Regions from separate parts of the Janthinobacterium sp. PSPC3-1 genome, predicted to be linked through region 2. Evidence: predicted binding sites of a transcription regulator. Region 2 holds the regulator's gene; each other region holds the start of a gene.
The links. The regulator LexA, encoded in region 2, represses DNA repair genes until DNA is damaged. The targets are predictions, from matches to a motif close to ACTGTATNNNNATACAGT.

Region 1 (9,562 bases), on a different contig from region 2:
CGGCGGCGTCGGTTTTCGGTGTTTCATAATGTACCTGGTCGAGCAGGGTCACTTCCTTGTATGGCGAAAAATTCTGGATCACGCCTTCGCCCATGAACACCACCGACAGGGCCAGCGACAGCGGCAGCAGGATGTACAGGGTGGAGCGCACCAGGTCGACCCAGAAATTGCCGATCGATTTGCTCGAGCGCGCCGAAAAGCCGCGCACCAGCGCAAAGATCACGGCAATGCCGGTGGCGGCCGAAAAGAAGTTCTGGCAGGCCAGGCCCAGCATCTGCGTCAGGTAGCTCATGGTCTGCTCGCCAGAATAGCCCTGCCAGTTGGTGTTGGCGACAAAGCTCACCGCCGTATTGAACGAGGAATCGGGACCCACGTTACCGAGGCCTTGCGGGTTGAATGGCAAAAAGCCCTGCAGGCGCTGCAGGCCATACACAAAAAAGGCGCCGACGGTATTGAACACCAGCAGCGCGATGGCGTAGTGCTTCCAGCCCATGGAGCGCTCGGCACCCGCTTTCACGCCCGCCAGGCGGTAAAGAACATTTTCACCGCGTTGCAGCCAGCCCAGGCCACGGATCGGGGCATCGCCCGCCACCCTGGCCATGTACAGGCCCAGCGGATAGCCGGCGGCCAGCAGCACGGCCAGGAACAGCACCAGCAATAAAATCGATTGCGTCGTCATCACAGCTCCTCGGCTTTCAGCAGCGCCACCAGCAGATATACCAGCAGGCCGGCCGACACCACGGCGCCCAGCACATAAAAGGCGTTCATTGCGCGCCCCCAAGCTTGTCACAGGCGCCGGCAAAGCCAGCCACCACGACATAAAAGACGGCCATCAGGCCCAGGTATACGAGATCCATTCCCACCCTCATTCAGGTTTGTTTTGATAGAGGGAAGCTTAGCCAGAAGGGTCTAAAAAATTCGTAAAGACTGGAGCGGGCGGTGTAAACAAGCTGTAAAAATCATGCACTACCATCTAGCCGTCACATGACGGGCGCACCATAGTTGCCAAGGAGTAGCGCCATTGCGCGCCGATCACGATAGAATGCGCGAGCGTCCGCACAAGGACGCCCGGCCTGCCGCAATGCGCTCCCAGAGTGACGCGAGGCGCGATATACTGTATATTTATACAGTTATCGCCACCGCTGTCACTCTGTCAAATCGCCGCACAGCAAGCGCGCCTGGCGTTCCCACCACTGTCTTTACTTAGCTTGAACACGTATGGCCACTAAAAAACCAGCATCCGACTACAGCGAATCATCCATCCGTGTCCTGAAAGGACTGGAACCCGTCAAGCAGCGCCCGGGGATGTACACCCGCACTGAAAATCCGCTGCACATCATCCAGGAAGTGATCGACAATGCCTCCGACGAGGCGCTGGGCGGCCATTGCACGCATATCGCCGTCACGCAAAACGTCGACGGCAGCATCACGGTCGAAGACAATGGCCGCGGCATTCCCGTCGGCATGCACCCGGAAGAAGGCGTGCCGACCGTGGAAATCGTGTTTACGCGGCTGCACGCGGGCGGCAAGTTCGACAAGGGTTCGGGCGGCGCCTACGCGTTCTCGGGCGGCTTGCATGGCGTCGGCGTGTCCGTCACCAATGCGCTGTCCTCGCGCCTGGAAATCACCGTCTGGCGCAAGGAAAGCGACGGCAATGGCCTGCACCACATGGTGTTTGCCGATGGCGACGTGATCGAACCGTTGAACTCGCGCCCGGCGCCGCGCGACGGCAAGAAATCGGGCACGCGCGTGACCGCCTGGCCGAACGCCAAATACTTTGACTCACCGAATATCTCGCAGCCCGAGCTGCAGCGTTTGCTGCGCTCGAAGGCCGTGCTGCTGCCTGGCGTGACGGTCACGCTGACCAACGCGAAAACCGGCGACACCCAGACCTGGCTGTACGCGGAAGGCCTGCGCGGCTACCTGACCGAATCGCTGGCGCAGGTATCGAATGGCGAAACCCTGATCCCCCTGTTCGAAGGCGCGCAGTATGCAAGCTCCGAATCGGAAGGCTTTGCCGAAGGCGAAGGCGCGGCCTGGGTGGTGGCGTGGACGGAAGAAGGCGCCATCGTGCGCGAATCGTATGTCAACCTGATTCCCACCTCGAATGGCGGCACGCACGAATCGGGCTTGCGCGAAGGCCTGTTCGGCGCCGTGAAAAACTTCGTCGAGATGCATTCGCTGCTGCCGAAAGGCGTGAAGCTGCTGCCGGAAGACGTGTTTGCGCGCGCCTCGTTCGTGCTGTCGGCGAAAGTGCTGGACCCGCAATTCCAGGGCCAGATCAAGGAGCGCTTGAATTCGCGCGACGCCGTCAAGCTGGTCTCGACCTATACCAAGCCGCCGCTGGAACTGTGGCTGAACCAGCACGTCGACTACGGCAAGAAGCTGGCCGAACTGGTGATCAAGCAGGCGCAGTCGCGCCAGCGCTCGCTGCAGAAAGTGGAAAAGAAAAAATCGTCGGGCGTGGCCGTCCTGCCGGGCAAGCTGACCGACTGCGAATCGTCGGACATCACGCGCAATGAACTGTTCCTGGTCGAGGGCGACTCGGCCGGCGGCTCGGCCAAGATGGGCCGCGACAAGGAGTTCCAGGCCATCCTGCCGCTGCGCGGCAAGGTGCTCAATTCCTGGGAGACCGACCGCGACCGCCTGTTCGCCAATAACGAGATCCATGACATTTCGGTGGCCATCGGCGTTGATCCGCACAGCGCCGGCGACAACCCCGACCTGTCGGGTCTGCGCTATGGCAAGATCTGCATCCTGTCCGATGCGGACGTCGACGGCTCGCACATCCAGGTACTGCTGCTGACCCTGTTCTTCCGCCACTTCCCCTCGCTGATTACCAAGGGCCATATCTGCATCGCCCGCCCGCCTTTGTACCGCGTGGACGCGCCGGCGCGCGGCAAGAAGCCGATCCAGAAAATCTATGCGCTCGACGACGGCGAACTGGTGGCCATCGAAGACAAGCTGCGCAAGGAAGGCGTGAAGCAAGGCGCGTGGGCGATCTCGCGCTTCAAGGGCCTGGGCGAGATGAATGCCGAGCAGCTGTGGGAAACCACCATGAATCCGGACACGCGCCGCCTGCTGCCGGTGATGCTGGGTGCGGTCGACCATATGGATTCGAGCGCGCGTTTCAATATGTTGATGGGCAAAGGCGAAGCAGCCGGCCGCCGCGCCTGGATCGAAGAACACGGCAATGAAGCGGAGGCGGACATCTGATGATCATCGGCATCGACCTGGGCACCACCAACAGCCTGGTCGCCATCTGGCGCGACGGCAAGGCTTCCATCATCCCCAATGCGCTGGGCGAGCACCTGACGCCGTCGTGCGTCAGCATCGACGACGACGGCACCGTGCTGGTGGGCCGCGCCGCGCGCGAGCGCCTGCAGACGCACCCGCAATTGACGGCATCGGTCTTCAAGCGCTACATGGGCAGCGAAAAGAAGATCACCCTCGGCACGCAGCAGTTCCGTCCCGAGGAACTGTCATCGATGGTGCTGCGCGCCCTGAAGGAAGATGCCGAAGCGTTTTTGGGCGAAAAGGTCGAGGAAGCCATCATCACCGTGCCTGCCTACTTCAGCGATGCACAGCGCAAGGCAACCCGTATCGCCGGCCAGCTGGCGGGCCTGCGCGTGGAGCGCCTGCTGAACGAGCCGACGGCCGCCGCGCTGGCCTACGGCATCCGCGACAAGGAACAGGAAAGCAAATTCCTCGTCTTCGACCTGGGCGGCGGCACGTTTGACGTGTCGATCCTGGAGCTGTTCGAAGGCGTGATGGAAGTGCGCGCCTCGGCCGGCGACAATTTCCTCGGTGGCGAGGATTTTGTCACGGTGCTGGTCGACGCCTTTGTGGAGCACAGCGGCTTGCGCACTGCGCTGGGCAGCCGCCAGTTCGACCCGCGCCAGCAGCAGTTGCTGCGCGACGAGGCAGAACGGGTCAAGCGCCTGCTGTCGGATCAATCCCCGGTGCGCATGAACACGCGCTTCGAGAACACCGACTACAGCTGGGAAATCGGCGAAGACAGGCTGGCGCAATTGTGCGAGCCGCTGCTGGCGCGCCTGCGCCTGCCGGTCGAGCGCGCGCTGCGCGACGCCACCATCCGCGCCGCCGAACTGAACGAAGTTGTCCTGGCCGGCGGCGCCACGCGCATGCCGCTGGTACGCAAACTGGTGTCGCGCATGTTCGGCCGCTTCCCCGCCATCCACCTCGATCCGGACGAAGCGATCGCGCTGGGCGCGGCCGTGCAGGCGGGCCTGAAAATGCGCGACGCGGCGCTGGACGAAGTGGTGATGACGGACGTCGCGCCGTATTCGCTGGGCATCGGCATTTCACGCCAGGTGGGCCCCAACCAGTATGAGGGCGGCCATTACCTGCCGATTATCGAGCGCAACTCGGTGGTGCCGGTGTCGCGCACGGAAAACATCGTCACCATCCACGACAACCAGAAGGAAATCAATGTGGCGATCTACCAGGGCGAATCGCGCCTGGTGGCCGACAATGTCTTCCTCGGCAAGATCAACTTCCCGATCCCCGTCAAGAAGGCCGGCGAAGTGGGCATCGACGTGCGCTTTACCTACGATATCAGCGGCGTGCTGGAAGCCGAAGTGACGGTGCTGGCCACCCAGGAACGCCACAAGATGGTCATCAGCGACAACGCCGGCGTGATGACACCGGAGCAGATCGAACAGCGCTTCGCGGAACTGGCCGACCTGAAGATCCACCCGCGCGACCAGATTGAAAACCGCACCCTGGTCACGCGCGCCGACCGCCTGTACGAACAGTCGCTGGGCGACGTGCGCCAGTACCTGGCCGCCCATACGGCCAACTTCCAGGCCGCGCTGGAGTCGCAAGACCCGTCCACCATCCGCAAGGCGCGCACGGCTTTTTCAGCGGTACTCGAAGAAATAGAAAGCAACAGTTTTCTCTGATGAACAGTACTGCCCCGGACACCTGGCATATCCTGAATATCGCGCGCACCGGCGACGAGCGCGAGATCAAGCGCGCCTACGCGCGTCAGTTGAAGCTGAACCGTCCCGAGGATGATCCGGCGGCATTCCAGCGCCTGCGCGACGCCTACGAAGAGGCATTGCGGATGGCGGCGCATGACCAGCACGCGGCATCGACACCGTCTGCCGTCGCCGCACCTGCCGCCGATGCGGCATCGATGATCGCGTTGCGGAAAAAAGATGCGGTTCCCGCGGTCAACATGGACGGCCGTCGGTCAGCCACGGCGCCTGATGACAGCGGGTTTGCCGTCCCCGATCCGCTGAAAGAAGCAGCCAGCCTCTGGCAAGAGTGGCTCAACGCCGCTGGCGGGCTGCATTTGAAGACGCTGGAAGCGCGGCCGGTCATGGCCAATTTTTCCGTCCGCGAGGAGTTCGAGCGCATGGCCTTGCGCCACTGCGCCACTGCGGCCTGCCATGACCAGACGCGTGTCAAGTTCATGGCCCACTTTCAATGGGGTGAGCGGGTGGCGCAGCTGCATGCAATCGATGCACAGGCCGCCAGAGAGATGTTGGCACGCCATCACGCTACCTGCTCCTTGCATCATTTGGAGGACAGCGGGCGCTTCAACACCGCGCTTGCGCTGTTGATGGCCCCACCACCGGCATCGAGCCGCCTTCTGGCGAATGCCGGATTGACGCACCAGTTGCTGGAACTGATCCATCTCATCCGCTGGCAGCACCCGGATCTGCTGGCCTACAAGATCAACGCCGAGGCCTACACCTGGTGGGAACGGCAGGCGCGCGCAAAAAAATATTTTACCAGGACAGCCAAGATGTCCGCACTGGGCGGACTCGCTCTCTACGCGTCATGCCTGTTCATGCACCAGCTCGGCGAGTTTCAATTTGCCTTTCCGCATCTGAACGCCTTCCTGCTGGCACAAGCGATTTCCTTCGCCCTGTTCGGCGCCTATGCCTTCCATCGCCCCAGCGCCCTGCTCGATCACATGGAGCGGTTCAAGGAAGCGCGCTTCGGCAACTGGCTACGGCATGAGCGCCATCAGAAGAAATGGCAATTCGGCTGGCTGGCTCTGTACGCCGCCGCATCGCTGCTGCTATTTGTCCCGCACCCTGCTCCATTCGTGGTGTACACGGAGACCTTGGCATTTGCCGCATGTGCCCTGCTGGCATTACTTTCGGCATCGGTGCAGCTCAAGCCGGAGGCTTATGTCCTGCTGCTTCCGCTGTCGCTGCTGCTGGCCTATGGCATGCAAGAGCTGGGTTTTGAAGATTTCCACTTCGCTGCACGCCTGGCCTTCAGCCTGTGCCTTGTGCTGATGCTGGTGCGCAGCGGACCGCAGCTCTACGCGGCAACAGCATTGCCGGAACCATGGCGCGCCAGCTTGCGCACCGTATGGCTGCTCGGCGGAACAGCCGTGTTTTTTATCACTGCCACCACCATCCTGCCATCGAGCGTGGCAGTGATCGCCGCATGGCTGTGGTGTCTGGCCGCCATGCCTTTATACGAGTTCAAGATGGCAGGCCTGTCCAGGCACTTGATCTGGCCGGCCCTGATCCTGGGGAAATTCGCCCTTTTTTCTGGCGTGTCTTTTTTCAAGGAATTGCCTGACGCACGCATGGTACTACCGGAAGCGTTGTTGCTGTTTATTGCCATTCTGATCCTGGGCAATCTCTATCACGCGGCACAGCAAAAAAATATCTATACCTGAGTGGCGGTTCCAACGAGCGTCAAACCCGAAAACTTACTTATCATGCCCATCTACCGCCATTCATTGATTGATCACCAGCCTGTCTTTGCCAAACGCAATGCGCGCCTGGCCGGCAACGCAGCGCGGCCGTCCGAGAACGAAGGTTTGCTGTAGATGGATGGCGACCTGCATAACGGCCAGCGCAGCCTGTGGGCGATCCTGGGCACGGCGCCCACCGGCGACGAGCGCGCCATCAAGCGCGCCTATGCCAAACGCCTGAAGCTCACGCGCCCGGAAGACGATCCGGAGGCGTTCCAGGAGCTGCGCGAGGCCTATGAATATGCGCTGCACCATGCGCCGCGCTTTGCCGAGGAACTGGCGGAGTTACGGGAAGATGCGGAAGTAGCGACACCAGCTGCGCCGCTTGTAGTGCCCGAGCCGGCGGCCGAGGTACAGGCGCCGCCAGCCGAATTGTGGGGCATCGTCGACCCCGTGACGGAACAGGCGCCAATCGAACTGTGGGGCGTGATCGACACGCCGCCACCGCCGCCTGCCGAACTATGGGGCATCATCGAGATCGACCCGGCCGAGGAAGCGGCCAGTATCTGGCAGGCCTGCCTGGACCAACTGCAGCAGGCCGACGCCGAAGCAGTCCTCGCCGGCACACTGCAGGACCAGGCCCTGCTGAAACTCGACGTGCGCGAGGAATTCGAATTGTGCGCCTTGCGCTACTGCGCCAGCGAAGGTTACGACATCGCGCTGCGCGACGCCGTGTTTGCCGCGCTGGGCTGGAATCACGACTTTTCCTACCTGGCGCGCAGCCATGGCGATCTGGTACGCAGCGCCGTGCAGCGTTTTCGGGCCGACCAGTCGTTCATGCATTTCGTCGACTTCGGCCAGAACTATCCTGGCCTGGACTGCATCATGTCGCAAAAGCCGCCATCGGCCTATGCGCGCCAGCTGTTCGATGAAAAATTCACCAGGCAGTTGCGCGAACTGCTGTACACCATACGCTGGCATCACGGTGAAATGCTGGCCTACAAGCTCGACACCGAACAGTTCGAACGCTGGGAGCATGCGGTCTTTTCCAAGCGCTATTTCCAGCAGACGGCCTTGCAGTCGGCCGGCCTGGGTTTCGTGCTGCACTTTATGCTGGCCGGCGTGGTCAGCGTGGCCGGTATGCAGCTCGACGACGTTGGCAGCAAGATCAGCCTGTTCGGCTTCCAGGCGCTGGCGTTTGCGCTGATGGCCCTGCTGGCCTTCCGCTGGCCGGCGCCGCTGTTCGACAGGCTGCAGGCAGTCAAGGAGTGGGCCGACCAGCGCATGCTGCAGGCGCGCCCCGGCCTGCCTCAACTGGGCTGGATCGTCCCGTTCATGCTGGTGTCGCTGCTGTTGTTCCTGCCTGCTCCTGATCCGACGCTGCGCATCGCCACCGCCGGCGCGCTGTGCGTGCTGGCCTTGCTGGCGTTCGCCGCCAACCGCACGCTGCTGCAAGGCCTGCTCGGCTACGCGGTGGGAGGGTCGCTGTTTGCCAGCATCTTCATGAGCGGCAAAGGGACGCACGGGCTGGCGATCAGCGACAGCATGATGCTGGTGTTCTGCCTGCTGGTGCTGGCGCTGCGCACGGCCAACGGCCTGTATGCGCAATGCGGCTGGCCGGAAGCCATGCTGCCGCGTTTGCGCGCGGCGTGGGTCATCGCCTGCGCCATCGGATTGACGGCGCTCCAGGTACAGCCGGCGAACGCGAACGTGCTGGGCGCCCTGCTGTTCGCCTGGGCCTGCGTGGGCATGCTGTTCGCCCCCGTCGACCTGCGCTGGAGGTTTTCCTGGCCGCTGGTGCTGGCGCCGGCGATCGCCAGCTTGCTGCTGGCGGGCCAGCCCTCGGGCGCGCTATCGCACGCCTCGCACACCATGACCAGGCTGGGCGCCGTGCTGGCGCTGGCCGTGCTGTATTTCACCATGCTGCACCTGTATCGCCTGCACAGGATCTCCAAATCTTAAAACGGGCTGTCATAATCAGCCCATGAATTCAACCGCAATCACTCAATACTGAAGCCCGCACCATGTCCACACAAACGAATTTATTTGACGATGCCCAGCCCGAGCCGACCGTGCCCGATGAACCGGTGTTCGACGGCGAGGCGCTGACCCTGTCCACCTTTGCCGAGCGCGCCTACCTCGATTACGCCATCTCGGTGGTCAAGGGCCGCGCCCTGCCCGACGTGTGCGACGGCCAGAAGCCGGTGCAGCGCCGCATCCTGTATGCGATGAACGAGCTGGGTCTCAATTCCACCGCGAAGCCGCGCAAGTCGGCCGCCGTGGTCGGCGATGTGCTGGGCAAGCTGCACCCGCACGGCGACCAGTCGGTGTACGACGCGCTGGTGCGCATGGCGCAGGACTTTTCGCTGCGCTATCCGCTGATCGACGGCCAGGGCAATTTCGGCTCGCGCGACGGCGACGGCGCCGCGGCCATGCGCTACACGGAGGCGCGATTGACGCCGATCGCCAAGCTGCTGATGGATGAAATCGGCATGGGCACGGTCGACTTCCAGCCCAACTACGATGGCTCGACGGAAGAACCGAAGCTGCTGCCGGCGCGCCTGCCGATGGTGCTGCTCAATGGCGCTTCCGGCATTGCCGTGGGCCTGGCCACCGAGATCCCGTCGCACAACCTGGCGGAAGTGGCGAAAGCGGCGGTGGCCCTGATCCGCGATCCGAAGATGACGCACGCCGAACTGATGGCCATCATTCCGGGCCCGGACTTTCCCGGCGGCGGCCAGATCATCACACCGGCCACGCAGATCCAGGATATGTATGCGAGCGGGCGTGGCAGCATGAAGGTGCGCGCGCGCTGGAAGATCGAAGAACTGGCGCGCGGCCAGTGGCAGGCCGTGGTGACGGAACTGCCGCCGG
Region 2 (9,562 bases):
GATTCGCGCAAGTCCGACATCACCGGACGCTTGTTCGGGCGTTGTTCCAGCGAGCGGTTCAGCTGCGACAGCGCGATCACCGGGCAGCCGAGTTCTTTCGCCAGCCCTTTCAGGCCCCGTGAAATTTCGGAAATCTCGGTGGCGCGGTTGTCGCCGGGACTATTGGCCGACATCAGCTGCAAGTAGTCGACGATGATCAGGCCCAGCTTGCCGCACTGGCGCGACAGACGGCGCGAGCGGGCGCGCAGCTCGATCGAGTTGAGCGCCGGGGTTTCATCGATGTACAACTGGGCGTCGTTCATCTTCTGGATCGCGTTGGTCAGGCGCGGCCAGTCTTCGTCGTTCAGGCGGCCGGTGCGCAGGCGGTGCTGGTCCAGCTGTCCGACCGAACCGAGCATACGCATGGCCAGCTGGGCGCCGCCCATCTCCATCGAGAACACGGCCACCGGCAAGCCGCTGTCGATCGCCACGTTCTCGCCGATATTGACGGAAAACGCGGTCTTGCCCATCGACGGACGGCCGGCCACGATCACCAGGTCGCCCGGCTGCAGGCCGGACGTCATGCGGTCGAGGTCGATGAAACCGGTCGGCACGCCGGTGATTTCACTTTGATTGTCGCGGCTGTAGAGCTCGTCGATGCGCTCGACCACCTGCGTCAGCAAGGGCTGGATCGCGGTCCAGCCCTGGGCGCCGCGCGCGCCTTCTTCGGCGATCGCGAAGATCTTCGATTCGGCTTCGTCAAGCATCTGCTTGACTTCCTTGCCTTGCGGGCTGAAGGCGGTGCCCGAGATATCGTCGGCCACGGTGATGAGTTTGCGCAGCACGCCGCGGTCGCGCACGATCTCGGCGTAGCGGCGGATATTGGCGGCCGACGGCGTGTTCTGCGCCATCGCGTTCAGGTAAGCGAGTCCGCCCACATCCTCGGCCTTGCCGAGCTGGGTCAGGGTTTCAAAAACAGTAATGACATCGGCCGGTTTGGAGGCGTTCACCATCTTGACGATTTGCTCGAAGATGATGCGATGGTCATAGCGATAGAAATCATCCGCATGCATGAAATCGGCAATGCGGTCATACGCGGCATTGTCGCGCAGCAGGCCGCCAATGACGGACTGTTCTGCTTCGATCGAATGCGGCGGTATGCGGAGGGAATCCAGTTGTGGATCTGAGGGGGCGTTCATGGCGCGAATTATACCCGCTTCGGCGTCCGGGCAAAAATAAAGGGCTGAAAATCAGCGAAAAAAAGGCGACAAAAAAGCCGGGCGAACCCGGCTTTTTCTATTGCGGCAATGCCTGCAGGCCAAGGCCTGCAAACGATTTACGCGTTTGCGTCTGGTACGACGGCAATGACCACTTCCACCACCACGTCGGTGTGCAGAGCAACCGAAACGTTGTGCTCGCCAACAACTTTCAGCGGGCCGGTAGGCATGCGGATTTGTGCTTTTTCAACAGCAAAACCTTGCTTGGTCAGCGCTTCAGCGATGTCGAAGTTGGTGACGGAACCGAACAGACGGCCATCGACGCCAGCTTTTTGAGCGACTTGAACGGTCAGGCCGCTCAGTTTTTCGCCCTGGGCTTGCGATGCGGCCAGTTTGGCGGCAGCAGCTTTTTCCAGTTCGGCGCGCTTGACTTCGAATTCGGCGATCGCGGTAGCGGTAGCACGACGGGCCAGGCGTTGTGGAATCAGGAAGTTACGTGCGTAACCGTCTTTGACTTTGACGACTTCGCCGAGGTTACCGACGTTAACAACTTTTTCTAACAGAATGATTTGCATAGTTCTTCTCCAGGAATATCTGACCGATTAAGCGTGGTGCAGATCGGTGTATGGCAGCAGCGCGAGGAAGCGAGCGCGCTTGATTGCGGTGTCAACTTGGCGCTGGTAGTGCGCTTTGGTACCGGTCAGGCGTGCTGGCATGATCTTGCCGTTTTCTTGGACGAAGTCTTTCAGCGTGTCAACGTCTTTGTAGTCAACTTGTTCAACGTGTGCTGCGGTGAAGCGGCAGAACTTCTTGCGTTTGAACAGTGGGTTTTGCTGTTTGCGTTTTTCTTTAAGCTTGAGCTTATTTTTGTCGAACTTTTTACCGAATGCCATGTGAGGCTCCTGTATCTATAAATGCGCTAGTCAGAAATGACTGCACTAAAATCAATGATGTGAAACACCAAACTCTTGCTGTTGCGGCTTTTTCTGGCCAGGAAACCCGTGAACTGATACACCCCGCCCAAGCTTGCCTGGCTGAACCGGCCTGAAATTTCGCCAGCGGCAAGCGCGGCAACATCAAACTCGGTCAAACGGGCAATACCGGCTTCCATCTGCTGCGAACTGTGCTGCAATACTGCATTCACGATCGGCAACCCTGCCGGGGTATAGCGCAATATTTCGCGCTCGGCAATGATGGCGGTAACTTGTAACTGGTTCAGCGCACGATCCTGCTCAATTAGGCTGCTGCTGCGGCTGGAGCGGCTGCTGGTGCTTCGGTGCGGTGGCTTTTCGCCGCATCTTCGCGTTGTACCGATTTCATCATCGGCGAAGGAGCTGTTTCAGCTTTCTTCATTTTAACGGTCAGGTGACGCAACACGGCATCATTGAATTTGAATGCAGTTTCCAACTCGACCAGGGTCTCGTTGTCGCATTCGATGTTCAGGCAGATGTAGTGTGCTTTAGGCAGCTTCTGGATCGAGTAAGCCATTTGACGGCGGCCCCAATCTTCCACGCGGTGAACCGAACCGCCGCGGGTGGTTACGCTGGCTTTGTAGCGTTCGATCATCGCGGGCACTTGCTCGCTCTGGTCCGGATGGACGATAAAGACTATTTCATAATGACGCATGCAAACTCCTTCAGGTCGGATTGATAATCGCCCACCCCGGCGTCAAGACGGGTGTGGGAAGGTCAGCCGAAGATTATAACCGCCTTTTGCAATCCGATCAACCATTGCTTCTTCGACGGCGCCTGGAGCGGCGGCCGGCCTGCCCTTTTTGCGCGCCAGGTGATTTTTTGCATCGAAATCAGCCGAAAATGCCGAAAGTCGCTTGCATAGTCGGCGATACTGTACAAAAATACAGACTGTTCATATAGACAGCATTTCACTATGCACCCACCATCCATGATCAAGCTGACAGCACGACAAGAACAAATCCTGAACCTGATCAAGGACGCGATTGAAAACACGGGTTTTCCTCCGACCCGCGCCGAAATCGCCAATGAATTGGGTTTCAAATCGGCCAATGCGGCCGAAGAGCATTTGCAGGCCCTGGCCCGCAAGGGCGCGATCGAGATTTCGCCGGGCACCTCGCGCGGCATCCGCCTGATCGGCGCGTCCGTCACCGAGCCGGCGCTGCCGAAAGTGCCGGCCGCGCTGCTGATGTCGCTGCCGCTGATCGGCCGCGTTGCCGCCGGCTCGCCGATCCTGGCGCAGGAAAACCTGGAAGCGAGCTACAACGTCGACCCGGCCCTGTTTTCCAGCAAGCCCGACTTCCTGCTGAAAGTGCGCGGCTGGTCGATGCGCGACGCCGGCATCATGGACGGCGACCTGCTGGCCGTGAAAAAGATCGACAGCGCCAAGAACGGCCAGATCGTCGTGGCCCGCATCGGCGATGAAGTCACCGTCAAGCGCTACAGGAAGACCGGCACCCTGATCGAACTGCTGCCGGAAAACCCCGACTTCAAGGTGATTACCGTGTCGCCGGAAGACGAATTTGCGCTGGAAGGTCTCGCAGTCGGGCTGATGCGCAGCTGGCATTAATCGATTTCACGCAAAAAGGGCCGCGACAGCATTGCTGTCGCGGCCCTTTTTACTTGCCGTAGCAGTTAAGCGTCCAGCGCGCTCTTGAAATCATCGAGCAGATCGGCTTCGTCTTCGATACCGACCGAGACGCGGATCAACGACTCGGCAATACCCATGCTGGCGCGGCGCTCGGCACCCATCTCGTAGAAGATCGTGTGCGCCACCGGTATCACCAGGGTGCGCGTGTCGCCCAGGTTACTGGCAGGAATCGCCAGCCTCAAGCGGTTGAGGAAATCGAAGCAGTCGATGCCGTCTTTCAGCTCAAAGCTGAACAGCGAGCCGTAGCTGCGGAACAGCTCGGTGGCGAGCGCGTGCTGCGGGTGGCCCGGCAAGCCCGGATAGTGCACGGCCGCCACGCGCGGATCGGCCTGCAGCATGGTGGCCAGCGCCAAGGCGTTCGAGCAGGTGCGGTCCATGCGCAGGGCCATGGTTTCGGCGCCGACGGCGATATGGTGGGCCGCTTCCGGCCCCAGCGAGGCGCCGAAGTCGCGCAGGGCCTTGGCGCGGATCTGCGCAATGCCCCACTGTTTCGGCGCCGCCTTTTTATAGTTCTCGAAAATATTCGGGTACTGCGTCCAGTCGAACACGCCCGTATCGGTCAGGCTGCCGCCCAGCGCATTGCCGTGGCCGCCGATCGACTTGGTCAGCGCATTGATCACCAGGCCGGCGCCGACCGCTTTCGGGCGGAACAGGTAGGGCGTGGTCATGGTGTTGTCGACGATATACAGGATGCCTTTTTCGCGGCACAGCTCACCGATCTTTGCCAGGTCGGCGATCTGGGTGCGCGGATTGGCGATGGTTTCGACGAACACGATGCGCGTTTGCGGCGTGATGGCGGCCGCCACGTTGGCGACATCGGTGGCATCGACGAATGATACGGCGATGCCCTGCCCCGTGACGGTCTGCCACAGGCTGTTGGTATTGCCGAACAAAAAGGCCGACGACACCACATGGTCGCCCGCCCGCAGCAGCGACTGCACCACGGCGCCGATGGCGCCCATGCCGGTGGCAAAGCACAAGGTGGCGACGCCGTCTTCCATCTGGTTGACCTTGTCTTCCAGCGCGGAGACGGTCGGGTTGCCCTGGCGGCCATAGCGGAAGCCCGGTTCCTTGCCCTGGAACACGGAGGCCAGCTGGCGCGCGTCGCTGTAGCCGAACGCGACCGAGGTATGCACGGGCTTGTGCAGCGAGCCGTGTTCGATGCCCTTGCGGCGGTCGCTATGCAGGATGGTGGTGGTAAAGCCGTAGTTTTTTTTGTCGTTCATGATCGCAGAGAAAAAAAAGCCCGGCGCAGGCCGGGCAGGTTACTTATGCTTCCGTGGTCGCCAGGTTCAGGTTCAGCTGGGAACGCGGCGTGTCTTCGGGTGCGGCCGCCTTCGGATTATGGCGCGCATATTCCAGACGGTCCAGGTAGTCCTGCGATACATCGCCCGTCACGTAGACGCCGTCGAAGCACGACGCTTCAAAGCTGGTCAGGGCCGGATTGACGTCGGCAATCGCCTGCTTCAGGTCGTCGATATCCTGGTAGACCAGGTAGTCGGCCGTGATTTCGCGGCACACCTCTTCGGTGGTGCGGCCGTAGGCGATCAGCTCGTCGCGCGTCGGCATGTCGATGCCGTACACGTTCGGGTAGATCACCGGTGGCGCGGCCGAGGCGAAGATCACCTTTTTGGCGCCCGCTTCGCGCGCCATCTGCACGATTTCGCGGCTGGTGGTGCCGCGCACGATGGAGTCGTCGACCAGCAGCACCACTTTGTCCTTGAATTCGGACGGGATGGCGTTGAGCTTCTGGCGCACGGACTTCTTGCGCGCCGCCTGGCCCGGCATGATGAAGGTACGGCCGATATAGCGGTTCTTGATAAAGCCTTCGCGGTACTCGATATTCAGCGCCAGGGCCAGCTGGATGGCGGCCGGACGCGAGGAATCGGGAATCGGCATGACCACGTCGATGCCGCCTTCGGGCAGTTCGCGGCGGATCTTTTCGGCCAGGTATTCGCCCATTTTCAGGCGCGTGGCGTAGACCGAGGCGCCGTCGATGACGGAGTCGGGACGGGCCAGGTAGACGAATTCGAACACGCAAGGGTTCAGGCTGGCGTTGTCGGCGCATTGCTGGCTGTGCAGCTGCTTGTCGGCATCGATAAAGACGGCTTCGCCCGGCGCAATATCGCGCACGAAGCGGAAGCCCATGCCTTCCAGCGCCACCGACTCGGAGGCGATCAGGTATTCGGTGCCCTGCTCGCTTTCATTGATGCCCAGGCACAGCGGACGGATGCCGTGCGGATCGCGGAAGGCCAGCAGGCCCACGCCGGCGATCTGGGCAACGGCAGCGTAACCGCCCTTGACGCGGCGGTTCAGCACGGTGACGGCCTTGAAGATGGCTTCAGGATCGAGCACCAGGCCGGTGGTGGCCTGGTGGATTTCATGGGCCAGCACGTTCAGCAGCACTTCCGAGTCGGAATCGGTATTGATGTGGCGGCGGTCGTTCTTGAACATCTCCTGCTTGAGCTGTTCCCAGTTGGTCAGGTTGCCATTGTGCGCGAGGGTAATGCCGAACGGCGCATTGACATAGAACGGTTGCGCTTCTTCTTCGCTCGACGAGCCAGCGGTAGGATAGCGGCAGTGGCCGATGCCGGAATTGCCTTGCAGCGAACGCATGTTACGCGTACGGAAGACGTCGCGCACCAGGCCATTGGCCTTGTGCATGGAAAACATACTGCTGTGATTGGTCGCAATCCCTGCCGCGTCCTGACCGCGATGTTGCAAGAGCAACAATGCGTCATAGAGCAATTGATTGACAGGTTGATGGGAAACGACGCCGACGATGCCACACATGGTGTGCTCCTGTAACTGTGCTACTGATTTAAAAAGATCAAAATTTCACATGCTGCGCGTAGGCGGCAGGCAGATAAGGCTTGATGGTGCGCGCGCCCTGTTCGGCGTATGGACTGAGCAAGGCGTTCTTCCAGAACGGCTGTTGCGGAATCGAGGTCATGCCGCACAAGATGACGGTGGTCAGCACAATTACAAGCCCCCGCGCCGCGCCGAACAGGCTGCCCAGCATGCGGTCGGCCAGGCTCAGCCCGGTCACCTTGACCAGCGCATCGACCGTCATGCCCAGCAAGCCCATCAGGATGCGTACGCCGATAAACAGAATCACGAAGGCCAGCAGCAGGCGCACGGCCTCGCCAGGAATCACGGCCGGCAGGAATTTCGCCAGGGTCGCGCCGTAGGCATTGGCGGCGACAAACGCCACCACCCAGCTCACCAGCGACAGGATTTCCTTGATCAGGCCGCGCATCATGCTGATCAGCACCGAAGTTGCCAGCACGAACAGCACCAGGTAATCGAAGATCGTCACGCCGTCAGCCCGCCAGATCTACACTGCTCACGCCGGCACCAGGCTGCCACCCAGGCCCAGCTTTTGCAGCTTGGCGCGGGTTTTTTCCGCCTCGTCGCGGCTGCCGAACGGCCCCACGCGCACGCGGATGCGCTGGCCACCGGCGCTGGACACTTTTTGCGTATAGGAATTGATACCCGCGTCGCGCAATTTCGCCTGCAGCTCATCGACCTTGTCCTGCGTCGCCAGCGCGGCGACCTGCACCACAAAGCGGCCCGAATCGGCGTCGGCCGACTTCTCCGCAGGCTTGGCCTCCGCCCTGGCGGCGGGCTTGCCTTCCAGGATGGCCATCGCGCGCGCCGCATCGTCATTCGATTTTTCCACCTTGGCCGGCTTCGGCTCGGGCTTCGGCTCCGGCTTGGCTTCATGTTTCGGCTCGGGCTTGGGTTCAGGCTTGGCTTCCCGCTTCGGTTCGACCTTCGGCTCAGGCTTGGCCTCATGCTTGGGCTCGACCTTGACAGGCTTCGGCTCGACATAGGCCGGCTTGACCGGCTCGGCGGCGGCCACCACGGTGGCCGGAACCGGCGTTGGCATCGGTACTGGCTTGCTTCTGGCCGGCAATGGCGTGTCGACGATTTCCTCGGACTGGTCCAGGCCATTGCTGGCCGCGCCCTGGGCGGGCACCGCCTGCACGGGCGCCGGTACCGGGACCGGTGCGGCGGCCACTTTGTCCTTCGACGGAATCTCGATGGCGATATCGTTGACGGGCGCCTTTGGTTCGGAATCGAGCAGCATCGGCAGGCCGACGGCCACACCCAGCGCCAGCGCGATGGCGCCGATCAGGCGGCGGCGCGCACGTTTCTTTTCCGGCAAGGCGGGATCGGGCGCATCGCGGCCAGCACGGCGGCCACCGCCACCGGCGGTATTGGCGGCACGCTTGCGGGTCGGCGACTGTGCTTCGCCAGGAACATAAAAGCCGCTGTCTTCGCCAGAGGATTCTTGCTTGTTTTTAAACAGTTTCGAGAACAAGCCCATGCGTCATTTTCAGTCGAGTGCGTTTCAGTGAAGTGAGGATTTCCTGGCCTTCATCACGCCGGCAACGGTGAGGAAAGAACCAAAGACCACAATTCTATCATTCTCACCGGCCCGGCTCATTGCATTTGCAAAAGCTTGTGCCGGGTCATCGAAAACAGACACTGTATGATCGCCGCTGTCCGGCTTGTCTTCCAGCATGATCTGCACCTTGGCCGCCAGCTCGGACGCAGTGGCCGCGCGCGGCGACGGCAGGCCCGCCAGGCACCAGTGATCGACGTGCTCGCTCATGGCGGCCAGCACGCCGTCGATATCCTTGTCCTGCATGGAACCGAACACGGCATAGGTATACGGGTGAAAACTCATATTGCCCAGGTTCTGGTTCAGCGCCGAGGCCGCATGGGGATTGTGCGCCACGTCGAGGATCACGCTGGGGCGGCCCGGCAACACCTGGAAACGGCCCGGCAGTTCCACCGTGACCAGGCCGGTGCGCACTTCCTGCGCGCCCACCGGCAGTTTCAGTTTCAGCACTTCCAGCGCGGCCAGCACGGCGGTGGCGTTCAGGATCTGGTTGGCGCCGCGCAGGCTCGGATACGCCAGCGAGTTGCGGCGCTGCTCGCGCCCGCCGTAGTTCCACTGCTGCTTGTCGCCCGAGTAGTTAAAGTCGCGGCCCATCAGCCACAGGTCGGCACCGATTGCCGTTGCATGGTCGATCAGCGATTGCGGCGGCACCGGGTCGCTGCAGATGGCGGCCTTGCCAGCGCGGAAGATGCCGGCCTTTTCAAAGCCGATCGCCTCGCGCGTGTCGCCCAGGTAATCGGTATGATCGATATCGACGCTGGTGACGATCGCCACGTCGGCGTCGATCACATTGACGGCGTCCAGGCGCCCGCCCAGGCCCACTTCCAGGATGGCCACATCGAGATTTGCCTGCGACAGCAAATGCAAGATGGCCAGGGTGGTGAATTCGAAATACGTCAGCGGCGTGTCGCCACGCACGGCTTCGACGGCATTGAAACTGGCGACGAGCTGCTCGTCGCTGGCCATTTCGCCCAGCACGCGGGCGCGCTCGTTAAAGTCGAGAAAGTGCGGCTTGATATACAGGCCCACTTTGTAGCCGGCGCGCAACAGCACCGACTCCAGCATGGCGCAGGTGGACCCCTTGCCATTGGTGCCGGCCACCATGATCACGGGGCAGGCAAAGGCCAGCTGCAGGCGCGCCTTGACGGCCTGCACGCGGTCCAGGCCCATGTTGATCTGGGTTTCCGAATGCCGGGCTTCCAGCATGGCGAGCCAGTCTGGCAAAGTGGTGGGGAGGTTTTGCATGGGAGACTTCTTGAAGAGGAAACGATGCGCCGCGCGCGAAGACGGTAAAACGTGGTCACCGGGCTGGCCGCATGGCGCAACCCGGCAT
Region 3 (9,562 bases), on a different contig from region 2:
GCGCCGCCGAACTGCTCGACATGTCGCGCGCCATGGTCACCCGCTACCTGGCGGAAATGGAAAGCTGGGCCGGCGCGCGCCTGTTTCACCGCACCACACGCCGCATCAACCTGACGGCCGCCGGCGACATCACCTTGCTGCGCTGCCAGGAACTGCTGTCGCTGGCCGACAAGATGCCCGGCGTGGGCGACACCGGCGATGACGAGCCGACCGGCATCCTGCGCATCGCCTGTTCGCAGTCGCTGGCGCAGGCCACCCTGGCGGCGGCGATCGCCGCCTACCTGAAACGCCACCGGCAGGCGGCGGTCGACCTGCGCATCGACAACCGCGCCGTCAACCTGGTCGAGGAAAGAATCGACCTGGCGATCCGCATCACCAACCAGCTCGATCCCGGCGTGATCGCGCGCCCGCTGGGCATCTGCCACTCGGTGGTGTGCGCCTCGCCCGCCTACCTGCGCGAGCACGGCACGCCACGGCAGGCCGCGGACCTGGCCACCCACGACTGCCTCACCTATACCTATTTCGGCAAAAGCCTGTGGCATTTCGAGCATGCGGGCGCCACCGTCAGCGTGCCCGTCAGCGGCAGCCTGAGCGCGAATGAATCGGTGGTGCTGCTGCAGGCGGCGGTCGAAGGCGCCGGCATTTCGCTGCAGCCCGTGTTTTCCGCCGCGCCGCTGCTCGCCAGCGGGCAACTGGTGGCCTTGCTGCCCGGCTACCAGCCCCACTCGATGGGCATCCACGCGATCTATATGTCGCGCGCCCACCCGAGGGCGATCAGCCGCACCATGCTCGCCTTCCTGGGCGAGTGGTTTGTGGCGCACGAGACCTGATGAAGCTCAGGTGGGCGACAGTTCCCGCACCACCACGCAGTTGCGCCCGGCGTCCTTGGCGCCATACAGAGCGGCATCGGCCAGGCGCAACAGCGCGTCGGGATCAAGGGCGCACGGCGCCGGCTGGACCGCGATGCCCACGCTGATCGTCACCTGTCCCGCATCCGCACCGGCGTGGACGATGCCGAGCGTCTCGATGGCGCTGCGCAGCGCTTCGCCGATATGCCACGCCTCTTGCGCGTCCGTGTCGGGCAGCACGATCGAAAACTCTTCGCCGCCGTAGCGCGCCGTCAGGTCGCTGGTGCGCCGCATGCGGCCGGCAAGCGCCTGCGCCACGCGGATCAGGCATGCGTCACCGGCCTGATGCCCGTAGCGGTCGTTGTAGCGCTTGAAATAATCGACATCGAGCATGATGACCGACAGCGGCTGGCCGGTGCGCATCGAGCGCGCATGTTCGCTGCGCAGCACGTCGTCGAAATGGCGCCGGTTCGCCAGGCCGGTCAGGCCATCGGTGATCGACAAGGTCGCCAGCTTGCGGTTGGCGTCCTCCAGCTGTTCGGTACGTTCGGCAACGCGCCGTTCCAGGCTGTCATGCAGCCTGGCGCTGGCGATCGAGATCATCGCCTGGGCGCCCAGCATGCGCAAAAAGGTGACGCGTTCATGCGTGAAAGAGGCATCGGTCAGCCGGTTCTCGAAGTACAGGATGCCGTCGATCTGGCCGCCGTGCCGGATCGGCAGGCACATCACGGCGCGCGCATGCTGCCGCACGTAAGGGTCGGCGGCAAAGCGCGACATGCCCGTAACGCCGTCTTCGATCACTTCGATGCCAGTGCGGATGACGTAGCGCAGCAGCGACAGCGGGAACTGCGGGTCGCCGGCCGCATCGAGGTCGAGCTGGCGCGATTGCAGCACGGTGATGGCATCGCCGTCAATCTCGGCCTCGACATGGTAGGCGCCATCGGACAGCAGCAGCAGGCGCGCCACCTGTGCGCCGGCGTTTTCGCAGACGATGGCAATCAGGCGTGTCAGCACGTTGCGCAGGCCGACTTCGTTCGACAGGATGGTGGCCGCTTTCAGCAGCGACACCATGTCGAGCGCGGAGCCGCCCTGCATGCGCGCACCGGCCTGCGCCTGCCCTTGCGCATGGCGGGCCTGCGCCCTCGACAGCGGCGCGGCGTGGCGCGCGCGCAGTTGCGCCACCTTGCCCTCGGCACCCCACTGGCCGTAATGGGCGATGGCGTCCATCATGAAGACGGCGGCCACGCGCGGCTGCTCCTGCTCCAGCCAGCATTCGCCGCAAAGCTCGTTGGCCAGCGCTTGCATGTTCACATGACCGGCCAGGCCGGCGGCGTCGATCGCCTGCTGGTAGCGGCGCGTGGCAAGCTGCAGTTCGTTGCGGTAGCGCGCCATCTCGGCCTGCACCAGCAGATGCCTGGCGATGCTGGTGTCCGAGCCCTGCCCGGCCCACGCGGCAAGACTGTGCAGCAGCGTGTCGATCAGCGCCAGCAGGTCGGCCGCATCAACGCGTGCGGGATCGCGCCGCAGGGCACGCAGCCAGATCAGCGCGGCATAGAAACTGGACTCGACCACCTTGGCCTGGCCGCGCATGATGCCGGTGACGCTGCCCAGTTGCGCGGCCAGCGGCTCGGCATCGCCACTGTCGAACAGGTAGGCGTTGCGTATCTTCCCTTGCAAAAAATAGGCACGGTACAGTTTCGAGTCGCCATATTGTTCCAGGAAACCGGCCTCGCTGAAGCCCGCATCGTCGTAGCTGTCGTGGCGCGGTGACAGCCCCATCAGGCACCTGATCGGTGCAACGGCGCCGGCGACGCAGCAATCGGCCATCGCCTGCTGGCCGTTGGCGCGCATCAGGGCCATGTCCTGCTCGATATCGAGCATCAGGTGCGGCAAGTGGTCGCCCAGGATCAGCCGCTCGGTGGCGCGCACGGACGCCACCACCCCGACCTGGACGAAGTCGCCGATTTCCAGCGCCCAGCCCAGGGCTTCTTCGTACAGGGCATCGGAACTGCGCAGCGGCTGCGTCCAGTGGCTGGACAGCGCGGCGAACATCAGGCCCGTCTGGGTACGCGCCTGCAGATTGGCGCGGCGCCTGGCCAGCGACAAGGCCATGGCGCCGAAATCATGGCCGCGCGCCGCATCGCCCTCGTACAGCGCAATCATCATGGCGTAGCCGACATAGGCGACGGCGCTGAAATCGCTGCTGCCACGCTGCATCGACAGCCGTGTCATCGACACCACCATCAGCGCACTGAGATCCTGTTGACCGGCGTAATAGCTGGCCATCCACAGGCCATGCATCATCTGCATCGCGGCCACGTCGGCCGGATCCAGCATGTCGCCGGCCGCCAGCAAGGTGTGCGGCGCACAGGCGCCAGGCAGTTGCCCGATCTCGACGCGAATCGCGTCGAAGCGCGCCTTCATCTGCGCCACATCGTGCGCAATGTCCATGCCCAGCAGCGCCAGCGCCTCGCGCTGCACGGCGATGGCTTCCAGCAGGCGGCCCTGCAATTGATACTGGTGCGCCTGGATCGCGATGCGGCGCACCTGCAATAGCGGCGCCAGGGTGCGGGCGCGCACCAGCTCATGGATCGCTTCGGCGGCATCGAACTGGCCACACAGATAGCTCGCTTCCGCCGCGCCCAGCTGCAGGTCGAGCCACAGAACGTCGTCACCGTGCCAGGCCTCGCCTGGCAGCAGCGCCAGACCGATGCGCATGTGTTCCAGCGTGGCCTGGAAGGCGGCCGAACGCCGGGCTTTCTCGCCCGCGCGCAGGTTCAGCGCCGCCAGTCGCACTCTTTCGCCGGCGTCGTCGATCAGCGCACGGCCGGCGTTGAGCTGCTCGACGATTTCAAACAGCTGGCCGTCCTGCTGTTGCTCGCCGGCCTGCGCCAGCAGCAAGCGGCCGAGCAGCAGATGGTTGGCCGCGCGCCCATCCGCATCCGCCGCCAGATAGGCCGCCTGCTGCACCCGGTCATGCAGGAACTGGTAGCGGCCGCCATCATCGCCAGCGAGCGGCTGGACCAGGCCGGCAACGAGCGCCGGCGCCATATCCTGCTGCGCGTGCAAGGACGTGCGCCGCATGGCCAGCGCCAGCGTGTCCAGGGTGAAGCGGTTGCCGCTCGACGCCGCCAGCTGCAGCAGCTGCTGCGTCGCTGCGGGCAGGCGGCGGATTTTCGCCAGCAGCGCCTCGACCACGTTGTCGGTATACCTGGCCTGCTCGATCGCCGCCAGGTCCCAGTCCCAGCAATCTTCCGCCGCCCGGTAGCGCAGATGACCGTCATCATGGAGCGCACCGAGGAACTGCTTGAGAAAAAAGGGATTGCCGGCGGTCTTGCGGTAGCAAATGCGGGTCAGCGCGGCGCAGCCGGGCACCGCCACGCGCACGGTGGCCGAGACCATCTGCGCTACCTGCGGCTCGGTCAAGGCGCGCAGCGCCAGCGTTGTCACGCGTGCGCCGCGGCCCAGCAGCTTGTTGCGCAGCGCACTGAGGGGATGAGCGGCGCCCACTTCGTTGTTGCGGTAGGCGCCGATGATCAGCATGCGGCTCTTGTCGCGGGACACCATCAGCAGTTCGAGCATCCTCAAGGTGGCCGCATCGGCCCATTGCAGGTCGTCGAGAAACAGCACCAGCGGCTGCCCCGCGGAGGCGAACACGTCGACGAAGCGGGGAAACAGGCGGTCCAGGCGCAACTGGACCTGAGACGGCGTGGCGGCCGGCACCGCGTCGACGGGGCCGACGATCAAGGCCAACTGGGGCATCAGTTCGACCATCGCGCCCAGGCCGCTGCCCAGGGCCTCGTGCAGTTTGCCGGCCCACTGGCGCAGCGTTTCCGCAGACTGCCCCAGCAGCTGGTGCACCAGCGCCTGGAAGGCCTGGACCAGGGCGGCATACGGCACGTCGCGTTGCAGCAGGTCCAGTTTGCCGGACAAAAAATAGCCGCTCCTGGCGCTGATGGACTGCTGCACTTCCTGCACCAGCGCCGACTTGCCGATGCCTGACTCGCCAGCCACCAGCAGCATCTCGCACGCGCCGCCGGCGCTGCGTTCCAGCGCCGCCAGCAAGCTGGCGACGGCGTCGTCGCGTCCGTGCAAGGTTGATGGCACACGGAAGCGGGCATCATGAAACGACAGCTGGCGTGGCTGGCCCGGCAGCGGCGCGCGGCATGCGGCAAGGTCGCTGCGCAAGCCTTGCAGGCTCTGGTAGCGCTGCTCGGGATTTTTCTCCAGCAGGCGCTGGAGGATGGGCAGCAACTGGCCGGGCAGGCTGGCCAGCGCCGGATGCGACCAGTCCGGACTGCGCGCAAGATGGCAATGCACCAGCTCCATCTCGTCGCTGGCATCGAACGGCACCTGGCCGGCCAGCAGTTCGTAAAAAGTGATGCCGAGCGCGTAGAAATCGGCGCGCTGATCGACCCGCCGGTTCATGCGCCCGGTCTGTTCCGGCGCCATGTAGCGCAGCGTGCCTTCCAGATGCCGCGTAGTAGCGGCGCCCTGCTGCTCGGACGCCAGCTCGCAGGCCACGCCGAAATCAATCAGCTGCAGCACGCGCGTATCGCCATTCCAGACCAGGTTGGCCGGATTGATGTCCTTGTGCATCATGCCCTGCCGATGAACCGCCTCGACCGCCGCGCACAATTGCAGCGCGATGTCGAAGAAATCGACCAGCGCCAGCGCGCTCTGCGACGGCGCCTGGCGTGCCGCCAGCTGCGCGCGCAGCACCTGGTCAAGCGCCTGGCCGCCCGTGTCTTCCTGGATCATGGTCCAGCGGCCGCCATGCTGCTGCAGCGCCAGCGGCTGCACGACGCCCGGATGGCGGCACAGGCGCGCGCTGGCATACTCGCGCTTGAAGTTCGCCACTTGCTGAAACGATGGAAACTGCTGATTCGGCACCTTGACGATCAGCGCCGTGCCGTCGGCTGCCTTGGCGCGCCAGACCAGCGAGCGCGGCCCGCTATGGAGCTGTTCGATGATCTCGTGGTCGAAAAGGGAGCTCATGGGCTGGGCTTGCGGTGCGGGGACAATGGCGTGAGCACCGGGGGCGCGAAGTTCGTCTATAACTTGATTAAAAGTATTATATCAGCAGGAAGTATTGGTGGTAATCAATCGCCACGCCCCTGTGCGGGGTGCCGCTGGCGCGCCTGTCGGCCAGCAGGAAGGGGAGAAACGACAGCTTGCGGCAATGCATGCAAGGGCCAGGCCGCACTCAAAACACGCATTCAAAACAAATCCAGCTGCCCCGCATTGCCACCTTTTGCCTTGAGCCCCATCGGCGGCACCACCAGCGGACGGCGGAATTGGGTGCTGTCGAGCTGCTTGAAGCGGCCGCCCTTGCCGTGCAGGCCCAGGCGATGCACGGCTTTTTCGAAGCGCTGGCGTATCAGGTCGGCCCACACGCCTTCGCCATGCATGCGCGCGCCGAAGCTGCTGTCGTAGTCCTTGCCGCCGCGCATTTCGCGCACGCGGTTCATCACGCGCTGGGCGCGTTCGGGGAAATGCGCTTCCAGCCATTGCTGGAACAGCGGATTGACTTCCCACGGCAGGCGCAGCACCACGTAGTGAGCGTTGATGGCGCCGGCATCGCGCACCGCTTCCAGCAATTGTTCGATTTCCGGTTCGGTCACGAACGGGATGATGGGGGCGATGCTGACGCCGACGGGAATACCAGCGTCGGTCAGGGTGCGGATGGTGCGCAGGCGCCGCGCCGGGGCGGCCGCGCGCGGCTCCAGCGTGCGCGAAATGGCCGGGTCCAGCGTAGTGAGCGTGATCGCCACCGACGCCAGTCGCCTGGCCGCCATCGGCGCCAGCAGATCGATATCGCGCTCGATCAGGGACGACTTGGTGATCAGACCCACCGGATGGTCGCATTCGTGCAGCACTTCCAGCACGCGCCGCGTCAGTTGCCGTTCGCGCTCGCAGGGCTGGTAGGCGTCGGTATTGACGCCCAGCGCGATCGGTTCGGCGACATACGACGGCTTGGCCAGTTCGCGCCGCAACAGTTCGGGCGCGTTGACCTTGGCGAAGATGCGGCTTTCGAAATCGAGTCCTGGCGACAGGCCCAGGTAGCTGTGCGTGGGGCGCGCGAAGCAGTAGATGCAGCCGTGCTCGCAACCGCGATACGGGTTGAGCGAAACACTGAACGGCAGGTCGGGCGAGGTGTTGCGCGACAGGATGGTGCGCGCCTGCTCGTCGCTGACCTGGGTTTTCCAGGGGCTGGCGGCCTCCTCGCCTTCTTCAACGGGCGCACTCCAGCCATCATCGAAGCCCTCGCGCCCGTGCACTTCGTAGCGGCCCTGCAGGTTGGAAACGGCGCCGCGCCCCTTGCGCGCCTTGAGCGATTGCGGCGGCAGCATGACCTGGCCGGCAAAATTGTCGTCATGCTCCGGGAAGATTGCTTTCATGAACGGCCCCATCAACTGTATATACGTACAGTATACTATGCCGCTATCAAGGCAAGATCAAGAGTGGTCACTCGCTTATTTCACGCTTTTTGCATCAAATGCCGTGATATAGCTCAACTGTTGAGCGACAAAGCCGTCAAATGCGGTGATCAGGGGCGCAAAACGGGCGGCCTCATCTTCGAGCTGCATCAGCGCATAGCAAGTCGCTTCCAGGGTCGACAACTGGTCCGGCGCATGCGCCTTGCGGATCAGGTAGTGGGATGGCGGCGTGTCGCGCAGCGGCAAACGTGGCAGGCGCTGCAGGGCGGGATTGAGGTACAGCATCTTGCGGCTCTTGCGCCAGGTGGCGTCCAGCACCACCAGCCGCAAGCCGGCCGGGTCGAGCAGCAGCGAGGCATCGAGCGGCGGCGGTGGCGCGATGCCCAGCGAGCGGTCGCCGGGCGTATCGGGATACAGCAGGACGTTATGCTTGCCGGCCAGCAGCGCGTCCAGTTCCCCGGCAGCAAACGATTCGCCAGCGACCAGGCGGCTGTTGGGCAGGCTCAGGTGCAGCAGGCGCGCGCTGCCCTTGGCGTTGTGCACTTCCAGCGGATGCTGCAGCAGCAATATCTCGACCTGGTGCGGCAGCGGCCGCACCCACTGGCAGATGCAGCCGGATTGCGCGCGCAAACAGGTGACGCAGCGTTCGCGCCGGGAAGAAACGGGATCAGTCAGGGAAGTCATGGTGGGGCGGTCTATGCATCAGGACCGCGATTGTAGCGCCCCACCCTTGCTGATGCTTAAAACTCTTCCCAGTCGCCGGCAGTGGCCGCCACTGCCTTGCGTGGCTTGCCAGGGGCCGCGACGGCAAGCGGACGGCGTGTCGTCACGGCTGCGGCGGCCACCGCGCGCGTCACCTGCCTGGCGTCCAGCTTGAACAGGCCCACCACGTCGGTCAGGCGCGACGCCTGTTCCTGCATCGATTCGGCGGCGGCCGCCGCTTCTTCCACCAGCGCCGCGTTTTGCTGGGTCACCTGGTCCATCTGGCCGATGGCCTGGTTGACCTGTTCGATGCCGGCGCGCTGCTCTTCGCTGGCGTCGGTGATCTGGTTCATGATCTGCGTCACATGGCTGATGCTCTGCACGATCTCATCCATGGTGCGGCCCGCCTTGTCCACCAGTTGTGAGCCGGCCTCGACTTTTTGCACGGAGTCGTCGATCAACCCCTTGATTTCCCTGGCGGCCTGGCTGGAACGCTGGGCCAGGTTGCGCACCTCGCTGGCCACCACGGCAAAGCCACGGCCCTGCTCGCCCGCGCGCGCCGCCTCGACCGCCGCATTCAGGGCCAGGATATTGGTCTGGAAAGCGATCGCATCGATCACGCTGATGATGTCGACGATCTTGCGCGAGGAATCGTTGATCGAGCCCATGGTGCTGACCACTTCCGACACCACGGCGCCGCCGCGGCTGGCGATCTGCGAGGCGTCGATCGCCAGTTGATTCGCGCTGCGCGCGTTGTCGGCATTGAGTTTCACGGTCGAGGTCAGTTCCTCCATCGACGAGGCGGTTTCTTCGAGCGAGCTGGCCTGCTGTTCGGTGCGTGACGACAGATCGAGGTTGCCGGCCGCAATTTCGCTCGACGCGGTGCCGATGGAATCGGTGCTGGCGCGCACCTGGCCGACGATGCTGACCAGCTTGTCGTTCATGTCTTTCAGCGCGTGCATCAATTGCCCGGTTTCGTCCGTGCTGTCGACCACGATATCGCTGGTCAGGTCGCCCGTCGACACGGCTTGCGCCACTTCCACGGCGCGCGTGATGGGCCGCGTGATCGAGCGCGTGATCCAGTAGGCGCAGGCGATGCCCAGCAGGATGGCCGCCACGCCCAGCGAGGCCAGCAGCAAGCGGCCGTTTTCGTAGCCGGCGCGGATCTCGCCGGCCGTCACGTCGAGCAGCTGCGCTTCCAGCTTGGCCAGTTTATCCAGCGAAGCCAGGTAAATATCGCGCTTGGCGGCCATCTCGCCTTCATACAAACGCTTGCCCAGTTCCAGGTCGCCCGCATTCTTGGCCTTGAACACATTCTTGCGCACTTCCGTGTAGGCCTTGCGGGTGGCGAGCACGTCCTGGTACAGCGATTGTTCCTGGGCGTTCAGCTGGCTCTTGCCGATCGCGTCCTGGATTTCCGTGGCGCGTGCGGACGAGGCCGCCATTTCCTTTTCGAATTGCTTCTGGTGTTCGGGGTCGCTGACCTTCCAGGCCGCCGCCGTGCGCGCCGCGTTGACTTCGATGACCTTGGCCCATTCACCGATCAGGCGCTCGTTGCGCACCTTGACATTG

Region 1: the regulator LexA is predicted to act here: its motif matches at 1,114-1,131, upstream of ACP7B7_RS16275 (DNA topoisomerase IV subunit B).
Region 3: the regulator LexA is predicted to act here: its motif matches at 7,264-7,281, upstream of ACP7B7_RS26075 (PA0069 family radical SAM protein).

What each region holds. Positions count from the first base shown of each region.
Region 1 is NZ_JAFCTQ010000014.1:57,493-67,054, forward strand. Features, by position in the region: gene kdpA (potassium-transporting ATPase subunit KdpA) at 1-679, opposite strand, end outside; gene kdpF (K(+)-transporting ATPase subunit F) at 679-768, opposite strand; gene ACP7B7_RS16275 (DNA topoisomerase IV subunit B) at 1,219-3,216, shown strand; gene ACP7B7_RS16280 (molecular chaperone HscC) at 3,216-4,925, shown strand; gene ACP7B7_RS16285 (hypothetical protein) at 4,925-6,670, shown strand; gene ACP7B7_RS16290 (J domain-containing protein) at 6,824-8,650, shown strand; gene parC (DNA topoisomerase IV subunit A) at 8,713-9,562, shown strand, end outside.
Region 2 is NZ_JAFCTQ010000001.1:372,543-382,104, reverse strand. Features, by position in the region: gene ACP7B7_RS01740 (replicative DNA helicase) at 1-1,178, opposite strand, end outside; gene rplI (50S ribosomal protein L9) at 1,316-1,771, opposite strand; gene rpsR (30S ribosomal protein S18) at 1,799-2,089, opposite strand; gene priB (primosomal replication protein N) at 2,116-2,415, opposite strand; gene rpsF (30S ribosomal protein S6) at 2,433-2,822, opposite strand; gene lexA (transcriptional repressor LexA) at 3,099-3,737, shown strand; gene ACP7B7_RS01710 (cystathionine gamma-synthase family protein) at 3,803-5,044, opposite strand; gene purF (amidophosphoribosyltransferase) at 5,088-6,611, opposite strand; gene ACP7B7_RS01700 (CvpA family protein) at 6,649-7,137, opposite strand; gene ACP7B7_RS01695 (SPOR domain-containing protein) at 7,165-8,151, opposite strand; gene folC (bifunctional tetrahydrofolate synthase/dihydrofolate synthase) at 8,176-9,474, opposite strand.
Region 3 is NZ_JAFCTQ010000037.1:5,993-15,554, forward strand. Features, by position in the region: gene ACP7B7_RS26065 (LysR family transcriptional regulator) at 1-830, shown strand, start outside; gene ACP7B7_RS26070 (diguanylate cyclase) at 837-5,846, opposite strand; gene ACP7B7_RS26075 (PA0069 family radical SAM protein) at 6,068-7,201, opposite strand; gene ACP7B7_RS26080 (tRNA-uridine aminocarboxypropyltransferase) at 7,325-7,972, opposite strand; gene ACP7B7_RS26085 (methyl-accepting chemotaxis protein) at 8,029-9,562, opposite strand, start outside.